Regions from separate parts of the Mesorhizobium sp. AD1-1 genome, predicted to be linked through region 2. Evidence: riboswitches for the same ligand, from Rfam matches in the RefSeq annotation. Region 2 holds a riboswitch; the other holds the start of a gene.
What was found. A riboswitch is a leader RNA that binds a small molecule or an ion and turns the genes downstream of it on or off. The one in region 2 is predicted to bind S-adenosylmethionine.

Region 1: another riboswitch for S-adenosylmethionine. It lies ahead of LB519_RS02910 (O-succinylhomoserine sulfhydrylase); the one in region 2 lies ahead of metX (homoserine O-acetyltransferase MetX).

The regions. Positions count from the first base shown of each region.
Region 1 is NZ_JAIUGP010000001.1:628,707-637,599, forward strand. It holds gene argF (ornithine carbamoyltransferase) at 1-173, shown strand, start outside; gene LB519_RS02895 (Hsp33 family molecular chaperone) at 308-1,315, shown strand; gene apaG (Co2+/Mg2+ efflux protein ApaG) at 1,363-1,755, opposite strand; gene LB519_RS02905 (ceramide glucosyltransferase) at 1,989-3,140, shown strand; gene LB519_RS02910 (O-succinylhomoserine sulfhydrylase) at 3,148-4,335, opposite strand; SAM riboswitch at 4,393-4,470, opposite strand; gene LB519_RS02915 (2'-deoxycytidine 5'-triphosphate deaminase) at 4,545-5,639, shown strand; gene LB519_RS02920 (ABC transporter substrate-binding protein) at 5,740-6,513, shown strand; gene araD1 (AraD1 family protein) at 6,686-7,678, opposite strand; gene mmsB (multiple monosaccharide ABC transporter permease) at 7,984-8,893, opposite strand, start outside.
Region 2 is NZ_JAIUGP010000005.1:183,300-192,192, forward strand. It holds gene LB519_RS12480 (ABC transporter ATP-binding protein/permease) at 1-1,130, shown strand, start outside; gene LB519_RS12485 (DUF1194 domain-containing protein) at 1,214-2,017, shown strand; gene LB519_RS12490 (glycosyltransferase family 2 protein) at 2,089-3,021, opposite strand; gene LB519_RS12495 (DUF1330 domain-containing protein) at 3,391-3,741, shown strand; gene LB519_RS12500 (glycosyltransferase family 2 protein) at 3,772-4,764, opposite strand; gene metW (methionine biosynthesis protein MetW) at 4,925-5,539, opposite strand; gene metX (homoserine O-acetyltransferase MetX) at 5,598-6,767, opposite strand; SAM riboswitch at 6,882-6,959, opposite strand; gene hisC (histidinol-phosphate transaminase) at 7,097-8,206, shown strand; gene LB519_RS12520 (prephenate/arogenate dehydrogenase family protein) at 8,212-8,893, shown strand, end outside.

The DNA.
Region 1 (8,893 bases), on a different contig from region 2:
AGCTGATGGCGAGAGCCAAGCCGGACGCGCTGTTCATGCATTGCCTGCCGGCGCATCGCGGCGAGGAAGTGACAGACGAGGTTATCGACGGACCGCATTCGGTGGTCTTCGACGAAGCCGAGAACCGGCTCCATGCCCAGAAGGCCGTGCTTGCCTGGTGTCTAGGCGCTTGAAGTGTCTGGGCGCTTGATCCCTGGGAGCTTGATCTGCGGGCGTGTGATGCCTATTTGCGCCGCATCACGCAAATCAAGCGCGTTTCGACGCATGCGCCCCGGAGGGCGGCATCGCCGCGCCCTGGAGCTTTGTCATGTTGGAAACCTATCAAGTGACTGAACATCACCCCAAACTCGGCGAATTCGGCTATGCCGGCGACGATCACGTCGTGCCATTCGAGGTCGGCCCTCTCGACGTGCGCGGCCGCACGGTCCAACTCGGGCCGATGCTGGACGCCATCCTCAGCCGCCACGATTATCCCGAGCCGGTCGCCCGCCTGCTGGCGGAGGCCTGTGTGCTGACCGTGCTGCTCGGCACTTCGCTGAAGTTCGAGGGCAAGTTCATCCTGCAGACCCGCACCGACGGACCCGTCGACATGCTGGTTGCGGATTTTTCCACGCCCTCGGCGCTGCGCGCCTATGCGCGTTTCGATGCCGACCGGCTGGAAGCGCTGGTCGCGGCGGGCGAAACCTCCCAGCAGACGCTGCTCGGCAGTGGCGTGCTGGCGCTGACCATCGACCAGGGCGCCCATACGCAGCGCTATCAGGGTATCGTCCAGCTCGATGGCGAGACCCTGGAAGACGCGGCACGCACCTATTTCCGTCAGTCGGAGCAGATCCCGACGGATATCAGGCTGTCGGTGGCCAAGCTTTTGACGCCCGGTCCCGGCGGCGCCCGCGAGCAATGGCGCGCCGGCGGTATCCTGGCGCAGTTCCTGCCGCAGTCGCCCGAGCGCATGCGCGTCCCGGACCTGCCGGGCGGCGATGGCGATCCGCGTGAGGAGATCCACGATCCGGTCGACAATTCCTGGCAGGAGTTGCTGGCTCTGCTCGGCACCATCGAGCCGACCGAACTCATCGACCCGACGATCGGCGCCGAGCGGCTGCTCTACAGGCTGTTCCACGAGCATGGCGTGCGCGTCTTCGGCGGCGTTCCGGTCGCCGACCAGTGCTCGTGCTCCAGGGACAAGATCCGCGGCATCCTCGAGGGTTTTTCCGCCCAGGAGATCAAGGACAGCACCGAAGACGGCGGCATCCACGTCGCCTGCGAATTCTGTTCGAAGCAATATGATTTCGACCCGGCGGAATTCGCGGCCCAGTAGAGTAGAAACCACGCCTCACCGGTCGCTCCGCGGCCGGTGAGGCGAAATCAATTCACCGTCCGCCGCGTCCCCGGCAAGTCCAGCGAAAACGCCGGAATGGCGATGTCGAACGTCTCGCCCCGCTTGTTGCGCATCGTGTAATGCCCGACCATGATGCCGGACGGTGTCGAGAGCGGGCAACCGGACGTGTACTGGTAACTGTCGCCGGGATTGAGTTCGGGCTGGTCGCCGACCACGCCGGGGCCGCGCACTTCCTCGACCCGGCCGGTGCCGTCGGTGATGTGCCAATAGCGCGACAGAAGCTGCACGAAATCGTCCGACTGATTGTCGATCGTTATCTGATAGCCCCAGACATAGCGGTTCTCAGAGGGATCCGAACGGTCCTCCAGATAGAACGGCCTGACCTGCACTTCGATGTTGCGCGTGACGGCGCTATACATAAGCGGCTCCAAAAAACGGTTCCAGCGGAACTTTCGGCGCTCCGTGCGGTTAGGTCAACCGATCGAAGCCTCCTCTGGCCGACCTCGCGGGCAGGTGCCGACAAAGAATGTCATTTAAGTGACATATGACAATGATGGTGTGCGCGGACTGGTGACGCGCGACTCGGGCGCTCTGCTGAACTGTTGAAACCGGCCATCTTGCGGACCGGTTTTCCTGGAGTGACCGGATCTCGATGCAACTCACTCTCATAGCCGCCACGCTTTCAACCGTCCTCATCCTCTCGAATCTCGCCAGCATCGTGCTCGCCGCGTCGCGTCTGAGACGGCGTCGCACCATTGCGCCGCCGGCCGGCAAGCCGCGGCCGGTGTCGATCGTCGTGCCGTCGCGCGGCGTCGAGCCGTTCACGCAGGAGACGCTGGAGCGCGCCTTCTCGCTCGACTGGCCGCGCTATGAGCTGATTTTCTGCGTCGCCCATGCCGACGATCCGGTGGTCAAATTGATAAACAGGACGATCGTCCGGTTTCCGAAAGTGCCGGCCCGGCTGCTTGTCGGCGACGACCGCATCAGCGCCAATCCGAAACTCAACAATTGCGTCAAGGGCTGGGAAGCGGCGCGGCACGACTGGGTCGTCCTGGCCGATTCCAACGTGCTGATGCCGAGGGACTACATCCAGCACCTGATGGCTGCCTGGCGGCCCGGCACCGGCCTTGTCTGCTCGACGCCGATCGGCTCGCGGCCGGCCGGCTTTTGGGCCGAGGTCGAATGCGCTTTCCTCAACACGCTGCAGGCGCGCTGGCAGTATGCCGGCGAGGCGCTCGGCCTCGGCTTTGCCCAGGGCAAGAGCATGCTCTGGAACAAGCCGATGCTCGACGCCAATGGCGGCATCCGCGCGCTGGCCGCCGAGATCGCCGAGGATGCCGCTGCGACCAAGCTGGTGAACAGTCTCGGCCTGCGCGTCAATCTCGTCGCCGCCCCCTTCGAGCAGCCGCTTGGCCGGCGCTCGTTTGACGAGATCTGGTCGCGTCAGGCCCGTTGGGCGCGCCTGCGCCGCGTCACTTTCCCGCTGTTCTTCGCACCCGAAATCCTGACCGGCGCCGTGGTGCCGCTGGTGCTTGCGTTTCTTGCGGCGGCAAGCGCCGGTTTCAGCCTCTGGGCAACCGCCCTTGCCGTGCTGGCGGCCTTCTATCTTCCGGAGTGCGCCCTGGCCTGGTCCAAGGGCTGGTACCTGTCGCCACGCATGGTCGCCGCGATCATGGCGCGCGACCTGATCCTGCCGGCGATGTGGGGGCGCGGTTGGCTCGGCGGCGCCGTCGACTGGCGCGGCAATGCGATGACCATCGGCACCAAGACGGCCGAGCTGGAAGAGACGCCGTCCGGCGCCTGAAGGCCTCCTACCTGGCCTTCAGCGCCTGCGCGATGTCCTCGAGCAGATCGTCGGCATCCTCCAGGCCAACCGACAGCCTGAGCGTGCCCGGCCCGATGCCGAGCTCGGCGCGCGCCTCGTCGCTGAGATTCTTGTGCGTCGTCGTCGCCGGGTGGGTGATCAGGCTCTTGGCGTCACCGAGATTGTTGGAGATCAGGACGATGTCGAGCGCGTTCTGCAAGGCGAAGGCCGCCTGCTTGCCGCCCTTGACGTCCAGGCAGATCAGCGTCGAGCCGCCCGACATCTGCTTCTTGACGATGTCGGCCTGCGGATGGTCGGCGCGGCCGGGATAGATGACGCGCGCGATTTCCGGCCGTTCGGCCAGAAAATCCGCGATCCGGCCGGCACTTTCCGTCTGCTGGCGTACGCGCAGCGGCAGCGTTTCCAGGCCCTTCAGCAGCGTCCAGGCGTTGAAAGGCGAAAGGCTTGGGCCGGTATGGCGGAAATAATCGTGCAGGTTCTCGTCGATCCACTTCTTGTCCGACAGGATGACGCCGCCGAGGCAGCGCCCCTGGCCGTCTATGTGCTTGGTCGCCGAATAGACGACGATATGGGCGCCGAGCTGCAAGGGCTTCTGCTGCAGGGGCGTGGCGAAGACATTGTCGACGATCAGCCTGGCGCCGATCGAATTGGCAAGCGAAGCGACAGCGGCGATATCGACCACTTCCAGCGTCGGATTGGTCGGGCTTTCCAGGAAGAACAGCTTGGTGTTCGGCTTGACCGCCTTTTCCCAGTTGGCGATGTCGGTGCCGTCGACCAGCGTCGCCTCGATGCCGTATCTCGGCGCCAGCGTCTCGACCACCCAGCGGCAGGAGCCGAACAGCGCACGCGCCGCCACGATATGGTCGCCGGCCTTGGCGCTGCACAGAAGGGCGGCCGTCACCGCGGCCATGCCCGACGCGGTGGCGCGCGCGTCTTCCGCACCTTCCAGCGCGCACATGCGCTTCTCGAACATGTCGACGGTCGGATTGGCGTAGCGCGAATAGATGAAACCCGGCTCTTCGCCCTTGAAACGGGCTTCGGCGGCTTGCGCCGTTTCGTAGACATAGCCTTGGGTGAGATAGATCGCTTCTGACGTTTCGCCGAAACCGGAACGCAGCGTTCCGCTGTGCACGAGTGCCGTCTGAGGCTTCCAGTTGCGCTTCTTGGTGCTCATCGCTTTTCTTCCAGACACAAAAAAACCGGCCGCGAAAGTCGCAACCGGTCCATACGGCCTTGCGGCCCGACGGTCCTTTAGCGACTTGTTTAACGTGGCTGCAAGCCGACCGGCCAAATCACCACGGGATAACGACCCTTTAGACCCGCACCGCGCTTGCGTCAATTGCCGGCTTCATTAAGAGGTTTGTACCAAGCAGGAGTGGAGCCTTGCGGCAGACAGGCATTCTTCCCGACCAGGACATATCGGCGCTGTTCCAGTCCGGCGCGCTGAAGTCGGCGCGTGCGCTCGACACCGACCAGATCCAGCCGGCCAGCCTCGATCTCAGGCTCGGCGACAAGGCCTGGCGGGTGCGCGCCTCCTTCCTGCCCGGCCCCAATCACAAGGTCTCGGAAAAGCTCGACCGGCTGCAGCTGCACGAGATCAATCTGGCCGAGGGCGCGGTGCTGGAGACCGGCTGCGTCTACATCGTGCCCCTGCTTGAAAGCCTGGCGCTGCCGGCGGACATTTCAGCCTCGGCCAATCCGAAGAGTTCGACCGGGCGGCTCGACATCTTCACCCGCGTCATGACCGATCGCGGCCACGAGTTCGACAAGATCGCGGCCGGCTATCATGGCCCGCTCTTTCTGGAAGTCAGCCCGCGCACCTTCCCGATCGTCGTCCGCACCGGGTCGCGCCTGTCGCAGATCCGTTTCCGCACCGGCAATGCGCTGCTCTCCGAAGCCGAGTTGCACGACCTGCATCGCACGCAGATGCTTGTCGCCACCGAGCCGCCGAACATTTCCGGCGGCGGCATCGCGCTGTCGATCGACCTCAACGGCGATCAAAGCGGCTTGGTCGGCTATCGCGGCAAGCATCACACCGGCCTCGTCGATGTCGACAAGCGCGCGGCCCAGGAAGTCGTCGACTTCTGGGAACCGATCCACAAGAGCGGCGCCGGCGAATTGGTGCTCGACCCCGATGAATTCTACATCCTCGTCAGCCAGGAGGCGGTGCATGTGCCGCCGCTCTACGCCGCCGAGATGACGCCCTTCGATCCGCTGGTCGGCGAATTCCGCGTCCATTATGCCGGCTTCTTCGATCCGGGCTTCGGCCATTCCGCATCCGGCGGCACCGGCAGCCGGGCGGTGCTGGAAGTGCGCAGCCATGAAGTGCCGTTCATCCTCGACCACGGCCAGATCGTCGGCCGGCTGGTCTACGAGCATATGCTGAAGCGGCCGCAGGCGCTCTACGGCACCGATCTCGGCTCCAACTACCAGGCGCAGGGCCTGAAGCTGTCCAAGCATTTCCGCGCCGCGCGCTGACCCTCATTGCCCCAAGGCAAAATACTTGCCTGTACCGGCTCGCCATGCTTGGCTGCCTTGCCGCCCGTCAAGCTGGCGGCGTTCAAGGGGAACCAAGAAAATGCGATTTTCGAAATGGGTCATATCGGCGGCGGGCGCTGCCATGCTGGCAATGCTGGCCGGCTCTCCGTCGGTGCAGGCGGCGGAGAAAATCAAGATCGGCACCGAGGGTGCCTATCCGCCGTTCAACACCATCACCGCCGACGGCAAGGTCGAAGGCTTCGACATCGACATCGCCAATGCCCTGTGCGCGCAGATGAAGGTCGAATGCGAGATCGTTACCCAGGACTGGGACGGCATCATTCCCGCTTTGCAGGCCAAGAAATTCGACGCCATCATCGCCTCGATGAGCATCACCGAGGAGCGCAAGAAGCAGGTCGCCTTCACCAACAAATATTATACGACACCGCTGGCTCTGGTGGCGCCGAAGGACACCGATCTCACCTCGACCGAACCGGCGGCCCTTGCCGGCAAGACGGTCGGTGCCCAGGCTTCGACCACGCAGGCCGACTATGCCCAGAATGAATATGGCAAGGCGGGCGCGGAGGCCAAACTCTATCCCACCCAGGAAGAGGCGATCACCGACCTGACCAACGGTCGTCTTGACGCCGTGATCTCGGACAAGTTCGTGCTGATGGACTGGCTGAAGAAAGCAAGCGACGGCTGCTGCAAGCTGGTCGGCGACGTCAAGGGCACCGAGACCCAGGCCGGCATCGCCGTGCGCCTGGACGACACGGCCCTGCGCGACAAGCTCAACGCAGCCATCGACGCGATCGTTGCCGACGGCACCTACAAGAAGATCCAGGCCAAGTATTTCGACTTCGATATTTATTGAGGCAGAGGCGCCTTTTTCCTTCTCCCCTTGTGGGAGAAGGTGTCGCCGGAGGCGACGGATGAGGGGTGTTCCAGGGAACGCCAACGTTTCACTCCGCTGGAACACCCCTCATCCGTCTCGGCGCTAACGCGCCGATCCACCTCCCACTTGGGGAGAAGGAAAAGGCGCGCTCTCAAAGCGCCTTCACAGCCACCTTCACCGGCTGCTCGATCTCGAGCGGGTTGCGCAGCGGCAGGCCGAAATCCCCGGCCTCGATCTCGAAGACATCGCCGGCCTCGGTCGTGATGCCGTCGGCGAAGGACAGCGTCGCCGTGCCGAACATGTGCACATGCACGTCACCCGGCTGGCGAAAAGCCGCGTATTTGAAATGATGATGTTCGAGATTGGCGATGGTGTGCGACATGTTCGCTTCGCCGGACAGGAACGGCTTTTCCCACAGCACCTCGCTGTCGCGCACGATGCGCGAGGTGCCGCGGATGTCGGACGGCAGGTCGCCGATCAGGATCTCCGGCCCGAACGAGGCGTTGCGCAGCTTGGAATGCGCGAGGAACAGATAGTTCACGCGCTCGGTGACGTGGTCGGAAAACTCGTTCGACAGCGTGAAGCCGACGCGGAAAGGTGCGCCGTCGTCGCCGATGACATAGATGCCGGCGACTTCGGGCTCTTCGCCGGCGTCCTTGGCAAAGGCCGGTGACAGGAGTGCGGCGCCTGGCGCCACCGCCATCGTGCCGTTGCCTTTGTAGAACCATTCCGGCTGCACGCCGATCTGGCCTTTCGCCGGCTTGCCGCCCTCCAGCCCCATGCGGAACATCTTCATGGAATCGGTGAGCTGCTCCTCGCCGTCGGCGCTCAGCTTCTTGTGCATGGAATCGCGCGTCGCGGCGGAGCCGAGATGCGTCAGCCCGGTGCCGGTCAGGTGCAGATGCGCCGGATCGGGGTGATTGATCGGCGACAGCAGCCGCCCCTTCTTGTAAGCGGCCTCGAGATCGACCGTCTCGCCAAGCCCCTTGCGTTCGATCAGCGCGACGAGGCCGACGCCGGTGCGGGCGGCCTCCATCGCCAGCGAATAGACGCTGCGGGCGCCATTGATGATCCGGGTCTTGCCGCCATTGCGGGCGACGACGCGGATGGTCTCGGCGTCGTCAAGGATCTGGGAGATCAGCATGATGAATCCTCTCTCATTTGCCTTGGCAGGGCTGCCAAAACGGCAAACCTTGCTCAGCGCGGCCGGGACCTCGTCCATGCCACGGTTTAAATTCTCAGTTCGGATTGCGCTCGCGGGCCTGGTCCCTCAGGGACTTCTGTTACCGGCGGGTTGCCGGCAGCGTCGCGATCGTATGCCTCCTGCTTTCCTCGACCAGAGCAGTTCACCGTTTCACGGAAACGGCGAACCGCTCTAACTCATTGTCTTGGCGCAATTCCGGGCGGAAAACCGTTTCACACTTTTCCTGGAATTGCTCTTAAGTCCGTTCAAGCCTTGTTCTTGTTGTAGACGTCGAAGATCACGGCGCCGAGCAGCACCAGGCCTTTGACCACCTGCTGCCAGTCGACATTGACGCCCATGATCGACATGCCGTTGTTCATCACGCCCATGATGAAGCCGCCGACCACCGCGCCGATGACCTGACCGACGCCGCCCATCGCCGAGGCGCCGCCGATGAAGACGGCGGCGATGACGTCGAGCTCGCTGCCGAGGCCCGCGGCCGGCACCGCCTGTCCCAGTCGCGCCGCGATGATCAGGCCGCCGAGCGCCGACAGCACGCCCATATTGATGAACACCATCAGCGTCAGCCGCTCGGTGTTGATGCCTGACAGCTGCGCGGCCTTGGCATTGCCGCCCATGGCGTAGATACGGCGGCCGATGGTCATGCGCTTGGTGACGAAGACGAACAGCGAGATCAGCACGCCCATGACGAGCAGCACGACCGGCAGGCCTCTGTAGCTGGCGAACTCATAGACCAGGAACAGCGCCAGGGCGCTGGCGACCAGCGTCTTGACGACGAACAGGGCAAAGGGCTCGGCCTCATAGCCATGGCGTTCGCGCTTGCGACGCGTCCTCACCCCGAAATAGGCATAGGCCAGCACGGCGATCAGGCCGAGCACGACTGTCGTCATGTGCAGGGTCACGCCGCTGCCCAGGATGGTCTTGCCGGCCGCGTTCACCACCGGCGGGACGAGCGTCAGCGGGCCGATCACATCAGGGATGAAGCCGGAGCTGAGCATTTTGAAGTCGTCCGGAAGCGGGCCGACCGAAGAGCCGCCGCCGAGCAGCGCCTGGCAGATGCCGCGGAAGATCAGCATGCCAGCCAGCGTCACAATGAAGCTCGGTATCCGGTGATAGGCGATCCAATAGCCTTGCGCGGCGCCGATCAAGCCACCC
Region 2 (8,893 bases):
GCTATACACGCGAAGCCGAGCTGCGCTCCTCGATGGTGCGCGTCAACGAGAATGTCGATGCCATTGCGTTGTATCATGGCGAGGCCGACGCCAGGCGGCGGCTCGAACTCGATCTCGGCACGGTGCTGGGCGCCATGCGGCGCATCTACACCGCCCAGATCAACCTGTCCTGGGTGACCGACACCTATGGCTGGATCACCGTCGTGGCGCCCATACTGGTTGCTTCGCCTGTCTATTTCTCAGGTGATATCAGCTTTGGCGGGCTGATGATGGCGGTCGGCGCATTCAACCAGGTCCACTCCTCCTTGCGCTGGTTCATCAACAACATCGGCAGCATTGCCGATTGGCGCGCCACGCTGATGCGCGTGGCCGATTTCCGCATCGCGCTCGATGAAACCGATGCGCTGCACGACACCGAAAAGCGCATCGCCTTCGGCCAAAACGTCAGTGGCAGCCTGACTTTCGAGAAGCTCGAAGTGGCCTCGCCGGAGGGCTGCACCAGGCTCGCCGACCCGCATGTCGAAATCCGCCCCGGCGAGCGCGTCATGATCACCGGCGATCCCGGTGCGGGCAAGACGCTGTTCTTTCGTGCCATTGCCGGCCTGTGGCCATGGGGAAGCGGCCGGATCGGCCTGCCGGCGGGAGAAACCCCCATATTCGTGCCGCGCGTGCCTTATTTTCCGGTCGGCACATTGCGCGAAGTCCTCGATCACCCGAACGGCCCCGCGCCGGCGGACGATGCCGACATTTCGGCGGTGCTGGCCGAGGTCGGTCTGGGACGGCTATCCTCATCGCTCGACCGCGCCGGGCGTTGGGACCATGAGTTGGGCGATGACGAACAGCGCTCGCTGGCCTTCGCCAGGCTCGCGTTGCGGCAGCCGAAATGGGTGATCATCGACGAGGCGCTGGATGCATTCGACGGCCCATCGCTAAGACGCGTGCTGTCGATGCTCGAGAAGCGTTTGCCGGCGACAGCGATCCTCAACATCGGGCGCGGCCAGCACAACGACCACTTCTTCCCGCGCGCGTTGACGATCGTCAAGGATTCCGGTGCGCCAGCGCTGAAGCCCGCCCGCGTCAGAGCCGGCGCGATCGAACCGCCGCCAGTCGCCGCCCGCGGCAAGAAATGACCTGATATCCGGACGGGGAAGCAAAGCTTTATTTTGCCGTGATCGCGAGGGAAGCTCTTCGGGAGAACAACCTGGCGACGGCCATGCTTGATGCTCTGCGCCTGCTTGCCTGTCTTGCCTGCGCCCAGGCTGCCCCCGCCGCCTCGCCGCGGGATGCGCTCGCCGTCGACGTCGAGCTGGTGCTGGCAGTCGACATCTCGCTGTCGATGGACGAGAAGGAGTTCGCGCTGCAGCGCGCCGGTTATGTCGAGGCGCTGCGGCATCCCGACTTCATCAAGGCTGTCCGCGCCGGCGCCACGGGCCGCATAGCGCTGACCTATTTCGAGTGGGCCGGCACGGTGCGCGACGACGCGGTCATCGGCTGGCAGATCATCGATAGTGCCGAGAGCGCCAACAGCTTTGCCGACGAGGTCGCGGCGCGCCCGTTCCGCAGCTTTCGCGGCACTTCGATTTCCGGCGCGCTGGCCTTCGGTGCCGAGCTTTTCGACCGCACGTCTTTCCAGGGCGAACGTAGCGTCATCGACATTTCGGGCGACGGACCGAACAATATCGGGCCGCCAGTCACCGCGACGCGTGATGCGGCGACTGCCAAAGGCATCGTCGTCAACGGCCTGCCGATCCTGATCAGCCCGTCGCCCACCTTCAGCCATCTCGACCAGTATTACGCGCAGTGCGTGACCGGCGGGCCCGGTTCCTTCGTGCTGCCCATCTATGCCGCCGCGGAGTTTTCGACAGCCATCCGGCGCAAGCTGATCCTCGAAGTGAGCGGCATTCGGGACAAGGCGAGAATCACCCCCGTCGACGCGGCCAAGCCGATAGACTGCCTGCAGGGCGAACGGGACAGGCGGTTTTTATCGGATCCGTATTTTCCCGAACTTGACCGCTGAGCTCTCGATAGTGCGGTTCACGCAATCCGGAGGGAAAACCGTTCCACGATTTTCCTGGAGTTGCTCTGGGTTCAGGCGAGCCGGGCGCCACATTGGTTGCGAAACTCGTTGGAGAGATCGCGGCGCCAGCGTCGGCCATGGACATAGCCTTGCATCAATTCCGGCAGCGAGTAGCCAAGCGCTTTCGACGATCGGTTGGCCATATAGCCCTGGAATGCCTCCGGTATCCTGCCTCGCAGGATATCGGCGATGAGCTGCCGCGAGATCATGTAAGGCGGAATGTGCGGGTAGGCGTGGGCAATATGAGGATGTTTGCCCATCAAGTTCGCATAGGCCTCGACATAGCCGTCACGGCGGCCGGAAATCGAGTTCTCCGAATTGTATTTCGTCCAGTCGAGGTCCTCGGACAGTTGCGCGCCGAAGCGCCGGGCAAGGCGCAGCAGCAATTCGCGATCCTGCATGCGGGTGATGTCGCTGTCGTAGCCGCCGATGGCCAGCAAGGCTTCACGGCGAGCAGTGATCGCGGAGCCGGCGATGAAGATGGTCTGCCCAACCAGCGTCCGCTCAAGCATTGCGGGGCTCACGAATGCCTCTGGGTTGGCGCAGTTTGTGATGCGATTGCCCTTCAGGGACACGAACGAACTGATCAGCACTTGCAGTGCAGGATTTTCATCGAACCAGGTCAGGGTTCGTTCAAGCCGGTGCGGCAAGTAGATGTCGTCGGAATCGAGGAACGTCACCAACGGTGCCCGCGCCCGCTCGATGCCGGCATTCCTGGCGGCGTTGGCGCCTCGCCATTTCGCCCCGACATAGATCAGCCGCGGGTCCTGGATGCGGGCCAGCGCCGCTTCGGTCCCATCGGTCGAACCATCGTCGACGACAATGTGCTCAAACCTCGACATGCTCTGGGAGAATACGCTTTCCACGGCGCGCAACACTGTTTCGCGTCGGTTGTGGGTCGGCGTAATGACCGTGATGAGAGGTACTGGATCGATCCCGGCCATGTCTGTCAGCTGTTTCCTGCGCAGGGTTGCGCGTCTGTCCAGGACTTTTCGATTTTCAGAACGGTCGAATGGATTGGACTTCCCTTTCTCTACACCACATCACAGTCGGCGCGACGCTATAAAAAACGACTGCCCCTGTCACCCACCGTGCCGGTACTCAATCCAGGCGAGACAACGAATCCCCGCTCTTAGCGTTCCAATTGCAACAGCACCGCCGCACATAGCATTACGAATCACCATGGAAGCAACCCATCATGACAGATAGCATACATCTCATTACCTCAGACGTAATCGCTTAGCGCTCGGCCTTTGGTCAGATTGCCCATGCAGAGGCCGGCAACTCGGCTTCGATGACAAGGGAGTTCAGTCATGGCCGCTTACGCCGTCGCCCATATGCGCCAAGCCACAATGGGTCCGCAGATCGTCGAATATCTGCATAGGATAGATGCCACGCTGGAACCTTTCGGCGGCCGTTTTCTGGTCCATGGCGGCGATGTGGAGGCGATCGAGAACGACTGGCCTGGCCATCTGATCATCATAGAATTTCCCGACAGGCAGCATGTGCATGGCTGGTACAATTCGCCGGCCTACCAAGCGATACTGGCGCTGCGCACGGACAATTCGGAGGCCGATGTGGTGTTCGTCGACGGCGTCGAACATCCGCACAAGGCCACGGATGTTCTGGAGCAATCGCCGGATCAAGGATCAATTGGACGCTGAACTGCGGTTCAAGGAATGGCGGTACAGCGTCTAGCTATGCCCAACATAGTCTGGCACCGTTTCGATTTTGTCGCGAACCATGCCAGTTGCGAAACTGAACTGGCCCCAAAACGCCAAACCATAAAATGCCTGACCGACAATCAGAGAAAAGGGAACCTGCCAAAGCGGCATCCCGGTTTCCCGGGCATGGCCTACGATCCGTCGTGTCGTGCGCCATGACATGGTGAGCCACCGGCTGAAGGACTTGACTATCCGTCGCGTGCGGCTCGGCGAATTGAGCGCAACGAACTTCCGGTCGGCGTCGCGACCTGTAACCAGGGCGCGCCAGTAAAAGAACCGCCAGCCCCGCGGCGAATAGTGATAAACGCGTGCGTTGACATTATGAATTTTGTGGCCCTCCCGCAGCAGTTCGCGCATCAGCAAAGTGCAGGAAACCTTGAAGCCGTTATGTTTTGGAAAAGGATGGCTGAGGATCCACTCGCGTCGAAACGCTACATTGTTGGCGTTGATCGCTCGCTTCGAGGCAAATCGCCCGTCACCACGGGCCATCGGGAAAAACCAGATCAACGCAAAGGTTCTTGAAAAGAAGTCGTCGTATGAAAGGTATGTATATCCGTTTGCGCAGATAACTTCAGAGTTTTCAAAGGGTTCAAGCAGTCCTGATAGCCACCCTGGTTCCGCGACCACGTCGGAATCCAGAAAGATGACGATATCTCCGTCCGATGCCAGCATACCGTTGTTCTTCAGGTCGTAATATCGGCCACCAGGGAAAGCTGTGAAGACGAGTTCGGCAACCTGACCGAGCTGCGGGGCCTCATTCGAAATCTCACGACGCAACGCCTCTTTGTCCGACTCTGCTCCGCCGTGAGAGATGACGATCCTTGGTCGCGCTGAACCGGTTGCTGAAACCGATGAGAGTTCCCGAGCCAAGGCCTTCATCCCAACGCCGATCTCGTCCCAGTCGATCGATTTTGCATTCTCCATTTCGACGACGAGTGAAAAGGTTGCGCGTTCTTCGACCATTTTTGCCCCCCCGAGCCGTCAGTGTGGCTATAGCCACACTAGCCCGCTGTCAAACAGTCGACGCCAATTTACACTGGTTCGCGATCGTCATACAGGGCGACTTTGCTCGGCGGCAAACACACTGTTGCTTGGCGAGTCGGGTCTTTGATCGGTGCGGAAATTACCGTTTCAGCAAGAACACTGCCTGCTGGCCGAAGAAGTTCCAGAACCACCACGGCATCGACAGGCCGATCTTCTGGCCGGCGGCGTCGAGGGCGGTTGCCTTCTCGACTGTCGCGCCGAGTTCGTCGCACAGATTGACGAAATCGCGGATGGTGCAGAAGTGGATGTTGGGCGTGTCGTACCAGGAATAGGGCAGGTCCTTGGTCACCGGCATGCGGCCGTTGAGGAACAGCGACAGGCGCACACGCCAATGGCCGAAATTGGGGAAGGAGACGATGGCGCGGTTGCCGATCCTGAGCAGTTCGTCGAGCACCAGCTTCGGGTTGCGGGTGGCCTGCAGCGTCTGCGACAGGACGACGAAGTCAAAGCCCTTGTCGGGATAGAATTCGAGATCCTTGTCAGCGTCGCCCTGGATGACCGAGAGGCCGCGCGCCACACATTCGTTGACGCCGCGCTGCGACAGCTCGAGTCCACGACCGTCGACCTGCTTGGTGTCCTGTAGCAGTTCGAGCAGCGAGCCGTCGCCCGAGCCGACATCGAGCACGCGCGACTGTGGCGGGATGAGGTTGGCGACGACTTCGAGGTCGACGCGCTGGTCGCGGTTGACGCTCATGGCTTCGCCTCCCGCCTGGCGCGTGATCCCGATCGGAAAAGCCTGCAATTTTTCGAGATCATGCGCTCAGCCCTCTCGCCCGGGCCGCCGAGCCGATGAAGCCGTTTATCGCGGCAAACAGTTCCGGCTCGTCGAGCAGGAATGCGTCGTGGCCTCGGTCGGTCTCGATCTCGACGAAGGATACCGATGCGCCGGCGGCGTTGAGCGCATGCACGATCGAGCGGCTCTCCTCGGTCGGGAACAGCCAATCCGAGGTGAACGACACCAGGCAGAAGCGGGTTTTCGTGCCGGCGAAGGCATCGGCCAACCGGCCGCCATGGTCTGCGGCGAGGTCGAAATAGTCCATCGACCGCGTCATGTAGAGGTAGGAATTGGCGTCGAAGCGATCGACGAAGGTCATGCCCTGGTGCCGAAGATAGCTTTCGATCTGGAAGTCGGCGTCGAAGCCGAAGGTCAGCGCTTCGCGATCCTGCAGATTGCGGCCGAACTTGCGGTGCAGGGCGGCTTCCGACAGGTAAGTGATGTGGGCGGCCATGCGCGCTACCGCCAAGCCCTTTTCCGGGCGTTTGCCGTGCTCGAAATATTTGCCGCCATGCCAGTCCGGATCGGCCATGACAGCCTGCCGGCCAACCTCATGAAAGGCGATGTTCTGCGAGGAATGGCGCGCGCCGGTGGCGATCGGCAGTGCCGAGAAGACGCGCTCCGGATAGCTCGACGCCCATTCCAGCACCTGCATGCCGCCCATCGAGCCGCCGAGCACGCAGAATAGTTTCTCGATGCCGAAATGGTCGATCAGCATCTGCTGTGCCCGCACCATGTCGCGGATGGTGATGATCGGCAGGTCAAGCCCATAGGGCTTGCCGGTGGCGGGATTGGTCGAGGCCGGGCCGGTGGAGCCAAGGCAACCGCCGATGACGTTGGAGCAGATGACGAAGAAACGATTGGTGTCGATGATCTTGCCGGGGCCGATCAGCACTTCCCACCAGCCAGGCTTGCCGGTCACCGGATTGGTGCTGGCGACGTGCTGGTCTCCGGTCAGCGCATGGCAGACGAGGATGGCGTTGGAGCGGGCATCGTTCAGCGTGCCATAGGTCTGGTAGGCGATCTGGAACGGTGACAGCAGCGTACCGGCGTCCAGCTTGAGCGGCTTGTCGGATCCAAAACGCAAAACCGGGCTCGACGGTTGGTCGACCTCGTTGTTGGTTTTGCGGGCACGCAGAACGGCCATGACATCCATCTCACACTTTGAGCCCACGCATCGCACTCGTCGAAAGTCGATGCCGATACGGGTGTCCGGCCGGCGCGGACAACAAAAAACCGGCATTGCGGTCGCAAAGCCGGTTACAGGATGCAAACGGCCCTTTAGCAAGTTGTTTAACGTGGCTGCAAGCCGACCGGCCAAATCACCACGGAAGTTCGCTCCCCTTCTAGGGCTGTGGCGCGCCGGCGTCAACGGCCTGCCTTGGGCGGGAGGCTGTCGCCTCTCGACATTGCAGGCCACGGCTTGTATTTCCGCTGCGGCTTCCCTCAGGAAGCGTTCTCGACGGATTTTGCGACATGAGCCAGACACCGGACCAGGCACGTCCAACCCCGCGCGCGGGCATCATGGACATAGACGCCTATGTGCCGGGCAAGAGCACGGCGCCTGCCGGCGTCGCCAAGGTCCACAAGCTGTCCTCCAACGAGAACCCGCTCGGGCCCTCGCCGAAGGCGATCGAAGCCGCGCGCGAGATTGCCGGCAAGCTCGACATCTATCCCGACGGCACCGCCAGGCGGCTGCGCGAAGCGATCGCCGAGGTGCATGGCCTCAACCCGCAGAACATCATCTGCTCCAACGGCTCCGACGAGATCCTCGGCCTGCTGGCGCAGACCTATCTGGCGCCCGGCGACGAGGCCGTCATCACCGAGCACGCCTTCATGGTCTACAAGATCTACATCCAGTCGGCGGGCGCCGTTCCGGTGACGATCAAGGAAACAGACGAGCGCGCCGATATCGACGCCATCCTGGCCGCCGTCACGCCGCTCACCAAGATCGTGTTCCTCGCCAATCCCAACAATCCGACCGGCACCTATGTGCCATTCCAGGAGGTGCGGCGTCTGCATGCCGCACTGCCGAAGAACGTGCTTCTGGTGCTCGACGCGGCCTATGCCGAATATGTCCGCCGCAACGACTATGAGGCCGGCATCGAACTGGTCGGCAGCGCAGAGAACGTGGTGATGACCCGGACCTTCTCCAAGATCGGCCTTGGCGGGGCGCGGATCGGCTGGATGTATGCGCCGATGCACATCGTCGACGCCATCAACCGCGTACGCGGCCCCTTCAACGTCAATGCGACGGCGATCGAGGCCGGCATCGCCGCCATTCGCGATCGCGCCCATGTCGAGCGCAGCGTGGCGCACAACGAGACCTGGCTGGCCTGGCTGAGTGAGGAATTCACAAAGCTTGGGTTGCGGGTGACGCCCAGCGTCGGCAATTTCATCCTCATTCATTTTCCCGAGGACCAGAAACATTCGGCAGCGGCGGCGGACGACTATCTGACGGCGCGCGGCTATATATTGCGGCGCGTTTCGGGCTATGGCTTTCCCAACGCGCTGCGCATGACCGTCGGTACCGAAGAGGCCAATCGCGGCGTTGTCGCCGCTCTCACGACATTCCTGAAAAGCTAGAAACCATGACATCACCGATGTTTGAAAAGATCGCGCTGGTCGGCATCGGCCTGATCGGCTCGTCGCTGGCCCGCGTCATCCGCCGCGAGGGGCTGGGCCGTCACGTGGCCATATCAACGCGCAGTGCGGCGACGCTGGCGCGGGCTGAGGAGCTTGGGCTGGGCGATAGCTATAGCACCGATGCGAGAGAAGCTGTCCGCGATGCCGACCTGGTCATCATTTCGGTGCCGGTCGGCTCGTCCGGCGCGGTTGCCGAGGAAATCGCGTCGGCGCTGAAGCCGGGCGCGATCCTCACCGATGTCGGCTCGACCAAGGCGTCTGTCATTGCGCAAATGCAGCCTTATGTGCCTGAAGGTGTCCATTTCATTCCCGGCCACCCGCTGGCGGGCACAGAAAAATCCGGCCCCGACGCCGGTTTCGCCGACCTGTTCGACAATCGCTGGTGCATCTTCACGCCGCTGCCCGACACCGACCCGGACGCGCTGGAGAGGCTGTCGGAGTTCTGGCGGCGCTGCGGCGCCAACATCGACACGATGGATCCCCAGCATCACGATATGACGCTGGCCATCGTCTCGCATCTGCCGCACATCATCGCCTACAACATCGTCGGCACCGCCGATGATCTGCAGTCGGTGACCAAATCCGAAGTGATCAAATATTCGGCTTCCGGCTTCCGCGACTTCACCC